Regions from separate parts of the Micromonospora sp. SL1-18 genome, predicted to be linked through region 1. Evidence: riboswitches for the same ligand, from Rfam matches in the RefSeq annotation. Region 1 holds a riboswitch; each other region holds the start of a gene.
What was found. A riboswitch is a leader RNA that binds a small molecule or an ion and turns the genes downstream of it on or off. The one in region 1 is predicted to bind cyclic di-AMP.
Positions count from the first base shown of each region.

Region 2: another riboswitch for cyclic di-AMP. It lies ahead of ACNAW0_RS14975 (coiled-coil domain-containing protein); the one in region 1 lies ahead of ACNAW0_RS09235 (transglycosylase family protein).
Region 3: another riboswitch for cyclic di-AMP. It lies ahead of ACNAW0_RS03565 (coiled-coil domain-containing protein); the one in region 1 lies ahead of ACNAW0_RS09235 (transglycosylase family protein).

Region 1 covers NZ_JBLROA010000014.1:553-4,936, forward strand. Annotated here, with positions in the region: partial or broken gene ACNAW0_RS09220 (cupredoxin domain-containing protein) at 1-143, opposite strand, end outside; gene ACNAW0_RS09225 (hypothetical protein) at 258-494, opposite strand; gene ACNAW0_RS09230 (YbaB/EbfC family DNA-binding protein) at 670-1,131, opposite strand; gene ACNAW0_RS09235 (transglycosylase family protein) at 1,315-1,974, opposite strand; cyclic di-AMP (ydaO/yuaA leader) riboswitch at 1,974-2,147, opposite strand; gene ACNAW0_RS09240 (glycoside hydrolase family 3 protein) at 2,290-4,110, opposite strand; gene ACNAW0_RS09245 (LLM class flavin-dependent oxidoreductase) at 4,309-4,384, shown strand, end outside.
Region 2 covers NZ_JBLROA010000026.1:54,919-59,302, forward strand. Annotated here, with positions in the region: gene ACNAW0_RS14970 (carbonic anhydrase) at 1-610, shown strand, start outside; gene ACNAW0_RS14975 (coiled-coil domain-containing protein) at 613-1,632, opposite strand; cyclic di-AMP (ydaO/yuaA leader) riboswitch at 1,637-1,768, opposite strand; gene ACNAW0_RS14980 (YibE/F family protein) at 1,922-3,265, opposite strand; gene ACNAW0_RS14985 (hypothetical protein) at 3,463-3,726, shown strand; gene ACNAW0_RS14990 (metal-sensitive transcriptional regulator) at 3,774-4,073, opposite strand; gene ACNAW0_RS14995 (heavy-metal-associated domain-containing protein) at 4,169-4,378, shown strand.
Region 3 covers NZ_JBLROA010000005.1:55,309-59,692, reverse strand. Annotated here, with positions in the region: gene ACNAW0_RS03575 (SRPBCC family protein) at 1-212, shown strand, start outside; gene ACNAW0_RS03570 (hypothetical protein) at 232-750, opposite strand; gene ACNAW0_RS03565 (coiled-coil domain-containing protein) at 859-1,926, opposite strand; cyclic di-AMP (ydaO/yuaA leader) riboswitch at 1,931-2,064, opposite strand; gene ACNAW0_RS03560 (cation diffusion facilitator family transporter) at 2,210-3,124, opposite strand; gene ACNAW0_RS03555 (HelD family protein) at 3,212-4,384, opposite strand, start outside.

The sequences.
Region 1 (4,384 bases):
GCGGAGCGTTCCGGGTCGGTCGGCCGCGCGCTCGCCGGCGCGGCGGAGAGGCCGGTGGCCAGCAGCGCCAGCGTGGCGAGGGCGGCCACCGTCCTCCGGAGCCGGCTCGGGCCGAGCCGCCTCTGCGGTGGATGTGGGTTCATGGGTTCCTCTTTCACGGTCCGGGAAGCAGCGGACGGAGCGTGCGTCGGTGTGGTCGATCGATAGAGCTGCCCTGGCGGTCAGGAGCCCGCCGGCCCCTCCCAGGCCGCACGGGATCACCGGCCGTGGCCGCGGGCCACGGTCGTCCGAAGTGGTGTGTCGGCCACCCCGACGTCGTCAGCGGGCCGGATCCGCCGCTCGCCGGGCATGGTGATGTCTCTGAGCTGGTGGGGTTTGTCGGGGATGTCGGTCGACCCATGGCGCGTGCCGCGCCCGGTCGCCGTGGTGGCATTGACCCGGGGTGGCGGGTCGTGGCCGGTCGTGGTCTCCGGTTGCGCCGCCCGGAGGGCCACAGTCGGAAGCTACTGTGCCGGTAGTTCATCTCGACGAAACATATTGATAGCGCTTGACCCTACTGACTTCCGGTCAGCCTGTCCATAGCTTTCGTCGCTCTCGTGACTACTTTTCTACGCACTAGACGAAAGTGGTCGGCCGCCTGGTCACGTCAGCCGTACGTCGGGTGCCCACTCAGCCTGAGCGGCCGGTCCGGGTGCCCGCGTCGCCGCTGCGGTTGAGCCGGGCCAGCACGTCCTCCATCGCCCGGCTGAACAGTTCCATCTGCCGTACCGACTGCTCCTGCAGCCCGCCGAGCCGCGCGGCCAGGGCGTCGACGTCGGCCCGCGCCGAGGAATTGACCTGGGCGTCGAGGTCGGCGAGGGCGGCGTTGACGGCCACCACGACATGCCCGCAGACCGCTGCCCACCCTGCCTCGGCCAGCTCGGGTTCGACGACGACGGACTGGATCCGACCACCCTGGACGGCCACAGCGCGCACGCGTCCGTCGGCCGCGCTGCCCTCGGCGCGGAGCAACTGTTCCGGGTCGACGTCAGCATGCTCGGTGGCCCGGGACCGCATCGAGGACAGCGCCTGCTGGGTCCTGGTGAGCAGCTCATCGAGGCTCGCGGCCGCGGTGAACGGGTCGTTGGTCATAGCCGCGCTTTCTTCACGTCTTTCCGGAGCATGGTGACCATAGCAACCACGCCCGCCGGCACCGACCCGGCCCGGTGCCGCCTAACGGTCTGTTTCACGCAAGGAGTGGCCACCCCGGGCGGGGTGGCCACTCCTTGTTCAGCGCGGGACGCGGGGCGGCGGATGCCGCCCGGCTCGCGGGCGTCAGTGCAGGCTCAGCTGCTGGCCCGGGAAAATCAGGCCTGGGTCGTCGCCGACCACCTGCTTGTTGCGCTCGTACAGCGCGTGCCAGCCGCCGGTGAGGCTCCGCTCCTGGGCGATCTCGGACAGCGTGTCACCGCGCTCGACCACGTAGGTTTCGGCGCCGCCTGTGCTCGGCGCGGTACGCCGGTAGCTGCGGGTCGCCGGTCGCTCGTCCCGCGACGCCCGCTTGCTGGTCGCCTTCTTCGGCGAGTTCTGGCTGGCGGACTCCGACGTGGACGAGTAGTGCTTCGTCGAGCCGCCCTTCTTGCCGCAGACCGGCCAGGCCCCGATGCCCTGCCCGTCGAGGACCTTCTCGGCGATGGCGATCTGCTCACTGCGGCTGGCCAGGTCGGCCCGGCTGGCGTACCTCTGGCCGCCGTAGCCGTTCCAGGTGCTCTTCGAGAACTGGAGACCGCCGTAGTAGCCGTTGCCGGTGTTGATGTGCCAGTTTCCGCCGGACTCGCACTGGGCGACGGCGTCCCAGTTCACGCTGGACGCGCTGGCCGGGGCGGCTGGCCCGAGGACGGCGGCGGCACCGGTGGCGGCGCCGACGACCAACGCCCCGACGACGACGCGACGCTGGGTGAGTCGTCGATTACGTGCGACGTATTCAGTTGCCATGTGGGTTTCCTCCACGCCGACGAGGTGAGCTGTCGGGTTCGGGCCGAGGAGCCCGGCCGCCGGACGGCGGCTTCACCCCGAGGTGTCGAGCACCGAGGAACTTGTGGGTCCCCCGCTCCCGCCTGAGGTCCAGGTACCGACGGGCCGGCGGCGGGATTAGGCGTTACCGGCCCGTGGTGTCCGCGATCGCGAACACAGCCGACGTTAGGGACGGAATCGGACGATCGCCCACTTCTTGTGAAGTTCTTCACCCGGCCGAGCGAAGGCCGCACCATACGAGTTGCGTAACGTCCACAGGTGCCTTACAAGCGCCCTTCAGTACGTCAGGCCGAAGCCCTGCGGGAAGAGCGGAAGCTGGCCGTCACCGGCGTTGATGGGCTGCTGGCTGGCGGAGTTCATCCAGGTCATCGGCAGTTTTCCGGTCGGCACGTACCCGCCGAAGAGGACGTCGGCCACGCCGGCACCCTCGGTGCCCGGAAGCCAGGCGGCGAGCAGCGCGGTCCAGTTCGGCAGCTCGCTGGCAACGTCCAGCGGCCGGCCGGAGACCAGCACCACAATCACGGGTACGCCGGCATTGCGCAGGGTCGCGATGGTGCGCAGGTCCTCCCGGTCCAGGCTCATGGCGCCGGTGCGGTCGCCCTGGCCCTCGGCGTACGGTGTCTCGCCGACCACCGCGATCGCGGCCCGGTAGCTGCTGTTGATGCCGGTGCCGCGCTGGTTGTAGGTGACCGTCGTGGTCGGACCGACCGCGGCACGGAGGCCCTGGAGGATGCTTGTGCCGGGGGTGATGTTGCCCGACGAGCCCTGCCAGGAGATGGTCCACCCGCCGCTCTGGTTGCCGATGTTGTCGGCGTTCTTGCCGGCCACGAAGATCTTGTTGTTGTCCCGGGCCAGCGGCAGAACGCCGCCGGAGTTCTTCAGCAGCACCTGGGACTCGCGGACGGCCTGCCGGGCGAGCGCCCGGTGCGCGGCGCTGCCGACCGTCGGGGTCCAGCTCCGGTCGGTGTACGGCCGCTCGAAGAGGCCGAGCTCGAACTTCTTGGTGAGGATCCGCCGGTTGGCGTCGTCGATCCGGCTCATCGGCACGTGCCCGTTCTGCACCTCGGCGCGGAGCATGCTGATGAAGGTCTTCCAGGTGGTGGGGACCATGACCATGTCGATACCGGCGTTGATCGCCATGGTGACCTCGGCGGCGGTGAAGCCGGCTTTGCCGTCGATCTGGTCGATGCCGTTCCAGTCGGAGACGACGAAGCCGGAGAAGCCCAGCTCTCCCTTGAGGACGGTCGTGATCAGGTACTGGTTGCCGTGCATCTTCACGCCGTTCCAGCTGCTGTAGGAGATCATCACCGCGCCGACGCCACGCTGCACCGCCGCCTGGAATGGGGGCAGGTGGACGGCCCGCAGGTCGGCCTCGCTGAGCTGGGTGTTGCCCTGGTCCACCCCGCCGGTGGTGCCGCCGTCGCCCACGTAGTGCTTGGCGGTGGCGAGCACCGAGGTGGCCCCACCGAGCGTGCTGCCCTGCAGGCCGGTGACCAGGGTGGACATGCTCGACGGCAGATCGGGGGTCTCACCGAACGACTCGTAGGTACGACCCCAGCGGTCGTTGCGGGCGACGCAGAGGCAGGGCGCGAAATCCCAGTCGACGCCGGTGCCAGCGACCTCCTCGGCCACGGCCTGGCCGATCTGCTGCACCAGTGCCGGGTCGCGGGTCGCCCCCAGGCCGATGTTGTGCGGGAAGATCGTCGCCCCGTACACGTTGTTGTGCCCGTGCACCGCGTCAACGCCGTAGATCATCGGGATCGCCAGCGGGGTGGCGAGGGCACCGCGCTGGAAGCCGTCGTACATGTCCGCCCAACCGGTGGCGGTGTTGGGCGTGGGCGCGGATCCGCCGCCGGAGAGCACCGAACCGAGCCGGTACGCGGTGATGTCGCTCGCCGTGACCGAGCCCCGCTCGGCCTGGGTCATCTGGCCGATCTTCTCGTCCAGGGTCATCCGGGAGAGCAGGTCGGCGACGCGGGTGGCGACCGGCAGCGTCGGGTCCTGGTACGGGTAGCCGGCGGCGGTGGCCGGGGCGGGCGCGCCCAGGGCGGTGACCGCGACGAGGAGGGCGAGGCCGAGGGGGCGGTGGCGGATCACGGGTCACTCCTTCCGGAGGAACGCTGAGGCCGTTCACCAGCACCCTATGCCGGTCAGACATTCATCGATACCACTGAGTTAGGCACATCGTGAACAAACCTTGCGGTTCCGGGAGCGGCGGGCGCGTCATCCCGGCACGGACTACGGTGGCGAGGTCCGGCAGGGCCGCCGGGCCCAGGAATATGCAGGCGGAGAGACATGACTGACTACGGACACGAGTTGGCCTTCGGCGGCTTCATCACCCCCGCCGCCGACCAGTTCGAACAGGTGGTGG
Region 2 (4,384 bases), on a different contig from region 1:
GACCACTCCTGAGCAGGCGCTCGCCGAGCTGTACGCCGGCAACCGTCGCTTCGTCACCGGCGTACCCCGCCACCCGAACCAGGACGCCGATCACCGGGCCGCCGTCGCCGACGGTCAGCACCCGTTCGCGGTGATCGTCGGCTGCTCCGACTCCCGGCTCGCCGCCGAGATCATCTTCGACCGCGGCCTCGGGGACCTCTTCGTGGTGCGGACCGCCGGCCACACCGTCGGCCCCGAGGTGCTCGGCAGCGTCGAGTATGCGGTCACCGTGCTCGGCACCCCGCTGGTCGTGGTGCTCGGCCACGACTCCTGCGGGGCGGTGCAGGCCGCGCGCGAGGCGGTCGCCGCCGGCGCCTCTCCGGCCGGGCACCTCGGTGCGGTGGTGGAGGCCGTCGTGCCCAGCCTGCGCCAAGCGGCCCGACAGGGCGTCGAGGACGTGAACGCCATCGTCGACATCCACATCGCGCAGACCGTCGAGGCGCTGCTGGCCAGGTCGGCCGTACTCGCCGAGCGGGTGTCCGCCGGCCGGTGCGGGGTGGTCGGCATGTCGTACCGGCTCAGCGCGGGCGAGGTGCGGACGGTGGCCGAGGTGTCGGCCGGCACGCCCTAGACCTAGAGCATCGACATGTGGACGTGGTCGGTGTGGTTGGAGGGGCCGCTGTATGACCTCCAGCCTGTTGCCGGGAACCAGATCTGCCGGTTCCAGATCACGTAGTAGATGCCCAGCCGGTCGGCGTTGCGGATGAGGAAGGCGGCGACGTTGTTGCCGTACATCCGCATGTCGTTGTTGTGCCAGGGTGCGAAACCGCTCTTCTGCAGCGACCAGTCGCAGGCCCGGCCCTTCGGGTGCTCCCACGGCCCGCCGGGGCGGTAGCAGCCGGCGAAGCGGTCGAAGCCGGCTCGCCGGACCTCCTTGTAGGCGTGCAGGGTGCGCGGGGTGATGTAGCCCGAGGTGGTCGGGTCCTTCGCGGTGCGTGATTCGGCCGTCCAGCCCCCGTCGGCCGTGCGACCGGGCCCGATCCGGGCGACCGGCGAGGTGGCCGAGACCAGGCCGCCGGTGAAGCCGCGTCCGCCGACCAGCTTCAGCGCCTTCTCCGCCTCGGCCTTCTCGCGCGCCATCGCGTTGGCCTGCTTCTGCTGCTCGCGTACCTCGGCGTCGAGGGCGAGCTTGGCCTGCTCGGCCCGGGTCTTCGCCGCGTTGGCCGCCGCGAGCTTCTGCGCGTTGACCAGGTTCAGCTCGTCCAGGCCGGCGGCCCGCTGGACGAACGTGTCGGGCGTGTTGCTCTCCAGCAGCATGGCCAGCACGCCGACCCGGCCGGTGCGGTACGACTGCGCGGCGATTTGACCGACCTGTGGGCGCAGCGCATCGAGCTCGGCCCGTGCCGCGTTTATCTCGAGGGCCAGTTGGAGCTGGCGCCGCTTCGACTTCGCCAGCTTCGCCTTGGCCTTGAGGTAGCCGCGGTTCGCGGCGTCCAGGACGTCCGTGATGAGCGGAGGCTCATCGTCCTCCTCGTGCCCAGAAGGGGTGGGGTTGGTGGGCGCGGCCATGGCCGGGGTCGGCCCGGCGACGATGGCGAGCGCGGCAAGCACGGCCACCACAGGTGTCAAGCAGCGGCGCAGGGGTGCCGTCACAGTGTTCCCTTCCGTCGACCGCCGGCCGGGTTAGCTGCCGGGTTCGGGACGGAAGTGGCCCCTACCGCTGGCGCGGATTCACCCCAGGTGCGTTGGTTCCCCGGCTCGCCCTCGGGCGATTGGGCGGCGGCACCGCAGGCGCTGGTGCACGCCTTCAGCGGTGGCCGGAGGGAGATTACCTGACAATCCATGCGGTGAGCTACGCCCAGAAGCCGACCAATGGCGCGATTTCGGCGTAGCTCTGCGTGACCAGCATCGCGTTCGCAATCGATGGTCACGCTGCGGAGTGTCACCATGCGACCTCCGTACCTCCGTCCGCGCCGCGCCGCCCCGTGACCGCTCCGCCGAGCGCCTCCAGGGCGTCGTCCCGCTCGGCGGGCGGCCGGGCGGCCGGCGGCCCGGAGGGCGGCACGGTGTCCGTTCCGGCGCCCCGGCGGGTGTCCGTCGCGGCGCCCCGGCCCGCAGTGGTGACGAGGGCGGCCAGGCCGGTGGTCAGCGGTACGGCGGCGATCAGGCCGAGCGTCGCCACCGCGCTGCGGACGATCTCCGTGGCCATGAATTCGCTGGTCAGGATCTCGCTCAACGGGCGCGAGTCGGCGACGAGCAGGAGCAGCAGCGGCAGCGACGCGCCCGCGTACGCCAGGACGATGGTGTTGACCGTGGAGGCGATGTGCGCGCGGCCCACCCGGGTGGCCGCCCGGTAGAGCTGGAGCCGGGACAGCCCCGGATTCGCGTACGCCAGTTCGGTGACCGTGGCCGCCTGGGTGACGGTGACGTCGTCCAGCACGCCGAGTGAGCCGATGATGATGCCGGCCAGGAGCAATCCGTGCAGGTCTACGTCGTGCTGGAACATCGACAGGGTGGCGGCGTCCTCGCTGCCGAAGCCGGTCAGATGGGTGGCCGCGATGGCCAGGGCACCGAGGAGCCCGGTCAGCACCAGGCTGCCCAGGGTGCCGAGCACCGCCACCGAGGTCTGCGCGGTGATCCCGTGGGTCAGGTACAACACCACGAACATGATCAGCGCGGACCCGACGATCGCCACCAGCAGCGGCGGCTGGCCGGCGTTGATTCCGGGCAGCACGAAACCGAGCAGGAGGGCGAAGCTCGCGACCAGGCCGCCCAGCGCGGCCAGCCCGCGCCAGCGGCCGAACGCGACGATGACGACGCCGAACAGCACGACCAGCCAGACCAGTGGCGCGCCGCGCTGGTGCTCGGCGATCTGGTAGCTCTTCGCCGTCGGGTCGGCCGGGTCAGTCAGCTCGACCAGCATGATCGCGTCGCCGACCTCGACCCGGGGCGCCCCGGGCCCGGTCGGGACGGGCACCTCGACCTGCTGCCCGGCGTCCGGGCCCTGCTCGACGGTGACGGTGACGGTCCCGCAGGGGCCGGTGGAGTCGCCTGGGCCGCCCTCCGGCGATTCCGGCGTGGGCGGGCAGGACTCGGTCACCACCCGGGTCACCGTGCCGTGGTAGCGCGGCACCTCCGCGTTGCCCGCCGGCTCCCGCGTGTCCCGTGGCCAGAGCGCGAGCGCGGCGACCACGGTGACCAGGAACAGCGGCACCACCGTCGCGACGAGGACCTGCCGCACCCCCTTCGGAGCGGACGGGGCGGGACGGGTGTGGTCGGCGCCCATGGCGGGTCTCCCAACGATTGACAGCGGGACACGTGTCGCCGGGCCGGTCGGGTCACCGGCCGGCGGTGGCACCGGCTGAAGAAGCAGGCCGGTCGCCGCCGCGGAATGGTAGCCAGGCCGGCAGCGGGTCGTAGCGGACGAGTGGTGTCCGGTGGTTCCTCCCGGCCCGCCCCGCCGCGCCCGCTAGCGTGGTCCTCGTGCGTACGGCGCCAGCGGTGATGACCGGACCGTGGGTCCGGCTCCTGCTGCTGATCAGTGCCCTGGTCGGGCTGACCGCCATGCACACCCTCGGCCATGGGACGCACGCCACCGGCGGCGACCCGGCGGCGCACGCGGCGGCCGGGCACGCCGTCGCGCCGGATGCGGCGGCCGGTCTGACCGACGACTGCCAGGGCGACGGCTGCACCCAGCGCTCGCCCGGCGGATCTTGGACGCCCAGCAGGCCGAGTTCGACGCCATGAAGAAGCTGCTCGACCGGCTCTGAGCCCGCCGTCGCCGGAAGTCCTGATCAGCCCCGCTTCATCAGCCGGCCGACGGCGGCCATCATCTCGGTGGCCATCTCGTCGGCGCGGCCCTCGGCGGCGCCCTCACGCATGCAGTGCCGGGCGTGCCCGTCGAGCAGCCCGAGGCCGACCTTGTCCAGGGCGGCCTGGATGGCGGAGATCTGGGTCAGCACGTCGATGCAGTAGCGGTCGTCCTCGACCATCTTCTCGATGCCGCGGACCTGGCCCTCGACACGGCGGAGCCGCGCGAGCAGCTGTTCCTTGCTGGCGGTGTAGCCCCGGGTCGGGGTCGTCGGTGCGGTCATGACGTTGAGGATAGCCTACCCCTCGGGGGTATGGTACGTTCCGATCTGTGGCTGATACCCCCACCGGGTAGCGGTAACAGGAGGGAGATTTGCGAATGGCAACCACGACGTACCAGGTGCAGGGCATGACCTGCGGGCACTGCGCCAACTCGGTCAGCTCCGAGGTGGGCGCGATCCCGGGCGTCAGCGACGTCCAGGTCGACCTGGCCTCCGGCCAGGTCACCGTCACCAGCTCGAGCCCGTTGGATACGGACACCGTCCGTGCCGCCGTGGACGAGGCCGGCTACGACCTCGTCGGGGCGTGACGGGTC
Region 3 (4,384 bases), on a different contig from region 1:
AGGTGGAGACGGTGGCCCGCCAGCAGCCGGCCACCACCGTCCGCAACCACACCCGGCTGCTGGACGAGCCCGGCGGCGTGGTGCGTATCGACGTCGAGATCACCCTCTCCGCCCCGGCGCCCCTGTTCGGGTACGCCTTCCGGCAGGCCCGGGCGGCCCACCTCGGCCTCGCCAGTCGGCTCAGGGCCGCCCTGGAGGGGCCGGCTGACTGAGAGCCCGCGGGCTCTTCAGTCAGCTCCGCCGCCCGGCGGTTCGCGACAACTCCGGACGTCGGGCCGTCGGGGCGGCCGGGCGCAGCCGCCCCCACGGCTTGTAGGTGGACAGCACGGTCGTGACGATCAGCAGGGTGCTGGAGACCGTCGGCGGGATGACCAGGTCCAGCCGGTCCCGGGCGGTGAGGTCCGGCCCCAGCTCGCCGAGCCGGCGCACGGTCGGGGTGAGCAGCAGCAGCACCAACCCCAGCATCGCCGTGGTGATCACGAACTTGACCAGCACCCAGCGCCAGCGCAGCAGCCCCCACGGGGTGAACAGCGCGCTGGCCAGCCCGACCAGCCAGACCAGCACGCTCAGCGGGGCGAAGAGGTACGTGACCAGCAGACCCGCCGCTGGATAGACCACCTCGGGGTCGGCTCCGCGTAGGCCGGCGACACCGAGGGCCAGCAGCACCAGGTCGACGCCGAGCCAGCCCAGCGCGGTGACCAGGTGCAGGGTGAGCAGGGCCTTGCGTCCGGCGGGTGAGAGTCGGCTCATGCCCCGATGCTCGGTCCTCGCCGGCCCCGCGTCGTCGGACGCACGGCGACCTCCGACGTACGTCGGTGGGCGTAGGTGGCCCGCCGGGCGGCGGGCCACCGGCGAGCCTCAGTACACCGACAGGTGCACGTGGTTGGTGTGGTCGCTGGACGGGTCGCCGTTGCCGCCGCTGTACGCCTTCCAGCCGCTGCTGGGCAGCCAGATCTGCTTGTACCAGATCACGTAGAGCACGGCGAGCGGGTCGGCGTTGCGGATGAAGTACGCGGCCAGGTTGTTGCCGTACGTCTTGTCGCCGCCGGTGGCCACCCCGCCGAAGCCGCCCTTCTGGGCGGCGAAGTCGCAGGCCCGGCCCTTGGGGTGCTCGCCCGAGCCGCTGGGCCGGTAGCAGGAGACGTAGCGGGTGAACCCGGCCGCCTTGGCCTGCTGGAGCGCGTGCATCATGCGCGGGGTGATGCAGCCGTTGGCCGGGGTCGGGTCGTTCACGCTGCACGACTCCGAGGGCCAGGAGCCGTCGGCGTTGCGCGGTGCCGCCTTGGCGTTGGCCCGCGAGGTGCCCTGCACGCTGCCCCCGCCGCTCGTGCTGGCGGCCTTCTTGTTGGCCAGTTCCAGCGCGTGTTCCGCCTGTTCCTTGCGCTTGGCCATCACCGCGACCTGCTTGCGTTGCTCCCGGATCTCGCCGTCGAGCGCGGCCTGGGTGCGGGTGGACTGGTCCCGGGTGTCGATCAGGTTGCGCAGCGCGCGGTCCTCGTGCGCGGCGACCTGTTGCAGCGTGGCGGCCCGGTCCATGAAGCCCTCCGGGCTGCTGGTGTCGAGCAGCGCCGCGGCGGTGCCGAGCCGCCCGGTCCGGTACGCGACCCCGGCGATCTCGCCGACCTTGGCGTCGCGTACGCCCAGCTCGGCGTTGACGGTCTTGAGCTGGGTGGTGAGCTGTTGCTGCCGCTGCACCGACCGCTTCAGCGCCGCCCGCGCGTCCAGCCAGCCCTTGCTGGCCGCGTCGAGCTGAGCGCGCAGCGCCGGGGTGCCGCCCTCGTCGCCGGGCGGGGCGGCAAGCAGGCCGGTCGGGGCGGCCGCCGAGGCGGGGGAGACCGGCGCGGCCGCGACGCCGAGGGCGAGCGTCGCGACGAGCAGGGCCGCCAACCGGGCGGCCGTCCGTCGTACAGGTGCCACAGGTGGCATTCACGTGTCCTTCCGTCAACCGCCGACCGGGTTAGCTGACGGGTTCGGGACGGAAGATCCCTACCGCTGACGCGGATGCACCCCAGGAACGTGGTTCCCCGGCTCGCCGTGCTGCTGGCGATTAGGCGACGGCCGCCGCCCCGGCGCCGAAACGCGCCGCCGGGTGGAGACCGCGACCGAGCCTACCGGCCGTACGCCGACCGGCCCCCGGCGACGGGGACCGAGAATCGGGCTAAAGCCGGCACAGATGCACAATAGCCACTTGAATTTAAGTTTGTCCTAATTACCACTCCACAGGTCCGCATGCGCCGGTTGACGCTCCGGGTTCGATCTGCAACGTGGCGTGATCGATCCGGAAGTCCTCGTGCAGTGCGGCCCGCGCCGCGGCCAGCACCTCGCCCACCTCCGCGCCGGGCGTCGTGGTCAGGTGCGCCGAGGTCACGTCCATGCCCGAGGTGAGGGTCCAGACGTGCAGGTCGTGCACCTCGGCGACCCCAGGCACAGCGGCCAGCCGATCGCGCACCGCGGTCACCTGGAGGTGCTCCGGGGCGGCCTGCACCAGGATGCGCACCGCGGCCCTGCCGAGCCGCCAGGTGCGCGGCAGGATGAACAGCCCGATCGCGACGGCGACCAGCGGGTCGGCCCACCACCAGTCGGTGAACGTGATGACCAGGGCGGCGGCGATCACCCCGAGCGAGCCCAGCACGTCGCCGAGCACCTCCAGATACGCTCCGCGCACGTTGATGCTCTCCTGCGCGCCCGTCCGCAGCAGCGCGAACGCGGCCAGGTTGGCGAGCAGGCCGAGCACCGCCACGGCCAGCATCGGCCCGGCGAGCACCTCCGGCGGCCTGCCGAACCGGCGTACCGCCTCGACGAACACGTAGGCGGCGACCGCGCCGAGCAGCACCGCGTTGGCGAGCGCGGCCAGCACCTCCAGCCGGTAGAGCCCGAAGGTGCGTTGCGGATCGGTGTTGGCCCGCCGGGTGGCGGTGATCGCGGCGAGCGCCATGCCGATGCCAAGCACGTCGGTGAACATGTGCCCGGCGTCGGAGAGCAGGGCCAGCGAATCGGTGGCGAACGCGGTCCCCGCCTCGGCCAGCATGAGGGCGGCGAGCAGCCCGAGCGCGGCCCAGAGCCGACCCCGGTGGCGGTGTGCGGCGTTGGTGACCGTGCCGCTGTGGTCATGACCTGCGCCCACGCCCACACCCTTTCGCCCGTCACCCCGGCGGGGCCCAATTTATGCTCACATCGCTATGTATGCAAGTGAGCCGGGGCCCGACCGTCGTCAGCCGACCGGGTCGAGGGTGGTCAGGCGCTGGGTGGCCCGGGACAGCGCCACGTAGAGGGTCCGTACGCCCGAACCCTGATCGGCCCGGATCTCGCTCGGCGCCACCAGCACCACCCCGTCGTACTCCATGCCCTTGGCCTGGAGGCTGGTCACCACCTGGAGTCGGCCGCCGCCGAGGTCGCCCAGCCAGCCGGCGACCTCGTCCCGGCGCGGCACCGGCGTGATCACGCCGACCGTCCCTTCGACCTCGGCCAGCAGCGCGCCGGCCGCGGCCACGGTCGCGGCCGGCAGCTCGGCGGCGGGCACGATCCGCTCGACCGGCGGCACCCCGGTGGAGCGCACCGCGGTCGGCAGCGCCAGGTCCGGGTAGCGGCGGCGGATCTCCGCCGCCGCCACCGCGAAGATCTCGGCGGAGTTGCGGTAGTTGGTGGTCAGCTCGTACCGGTACCGGCGGCGCTGCCCCAGCGCCTGGTCCCGGGCCCGGGTCAGCTCACCCGCGTCACCCGTCCAGGCGGTCTGCGCCGGGTCGCCCACCACGGTCCAGGAGGCCAGCCGGCCCCGGCGGCCGATCATCCGCCACTGCATCGGGGAGACGTCCTGCGCCTCGTCGACCACCACGTGGGCGTAGTCGCGGTAGTCCTCCGGGCGCTCCCGGGCGGCGGCCCGGGCCGCCCGCTGCCGGTCGGCGAACGTGCTCAGCTCGCGAACGCCCCCGGCGAGCTGGAACGGGTCGCGCCTCGGCTTCGCCCGCTGCACCGGCTTGCCGAGCAGCGCGTCCAGCTCGTCCAGCAGCGCGATGTCGGCGATGGTCGGCCCCTCGGCGTCCAGGGTCCGGTACGCCCGCGTCAGCAGCCGGATCTCGTCGGCCGCCAGGATCCCGCCGGCGTACCGGCGCAGCCGCTCGGGGCGGGCCAGCCAGCCGAGCACGTGCCGCGGGTGCAGCCGGGGCCACCAGGCCTTGAGGAACTCGCGGAACTCCGGCCGCTCGATGATCTCGTCCTCGAACGCGGGCTGCTCCGGCAGCCGGCCGATCCGCAGCCCGCGAGCCTGTCCGTACAGGGCGGCGAGGACGGCGTCGAAGCCGCCCCGTCGCACCTCGTTGCGGCGCGCGCCGCGCGGCAGGGCCCGGTCCCGGATCGCGTCCAGCTCGGCCCGGCCCAGCCGGAGCAG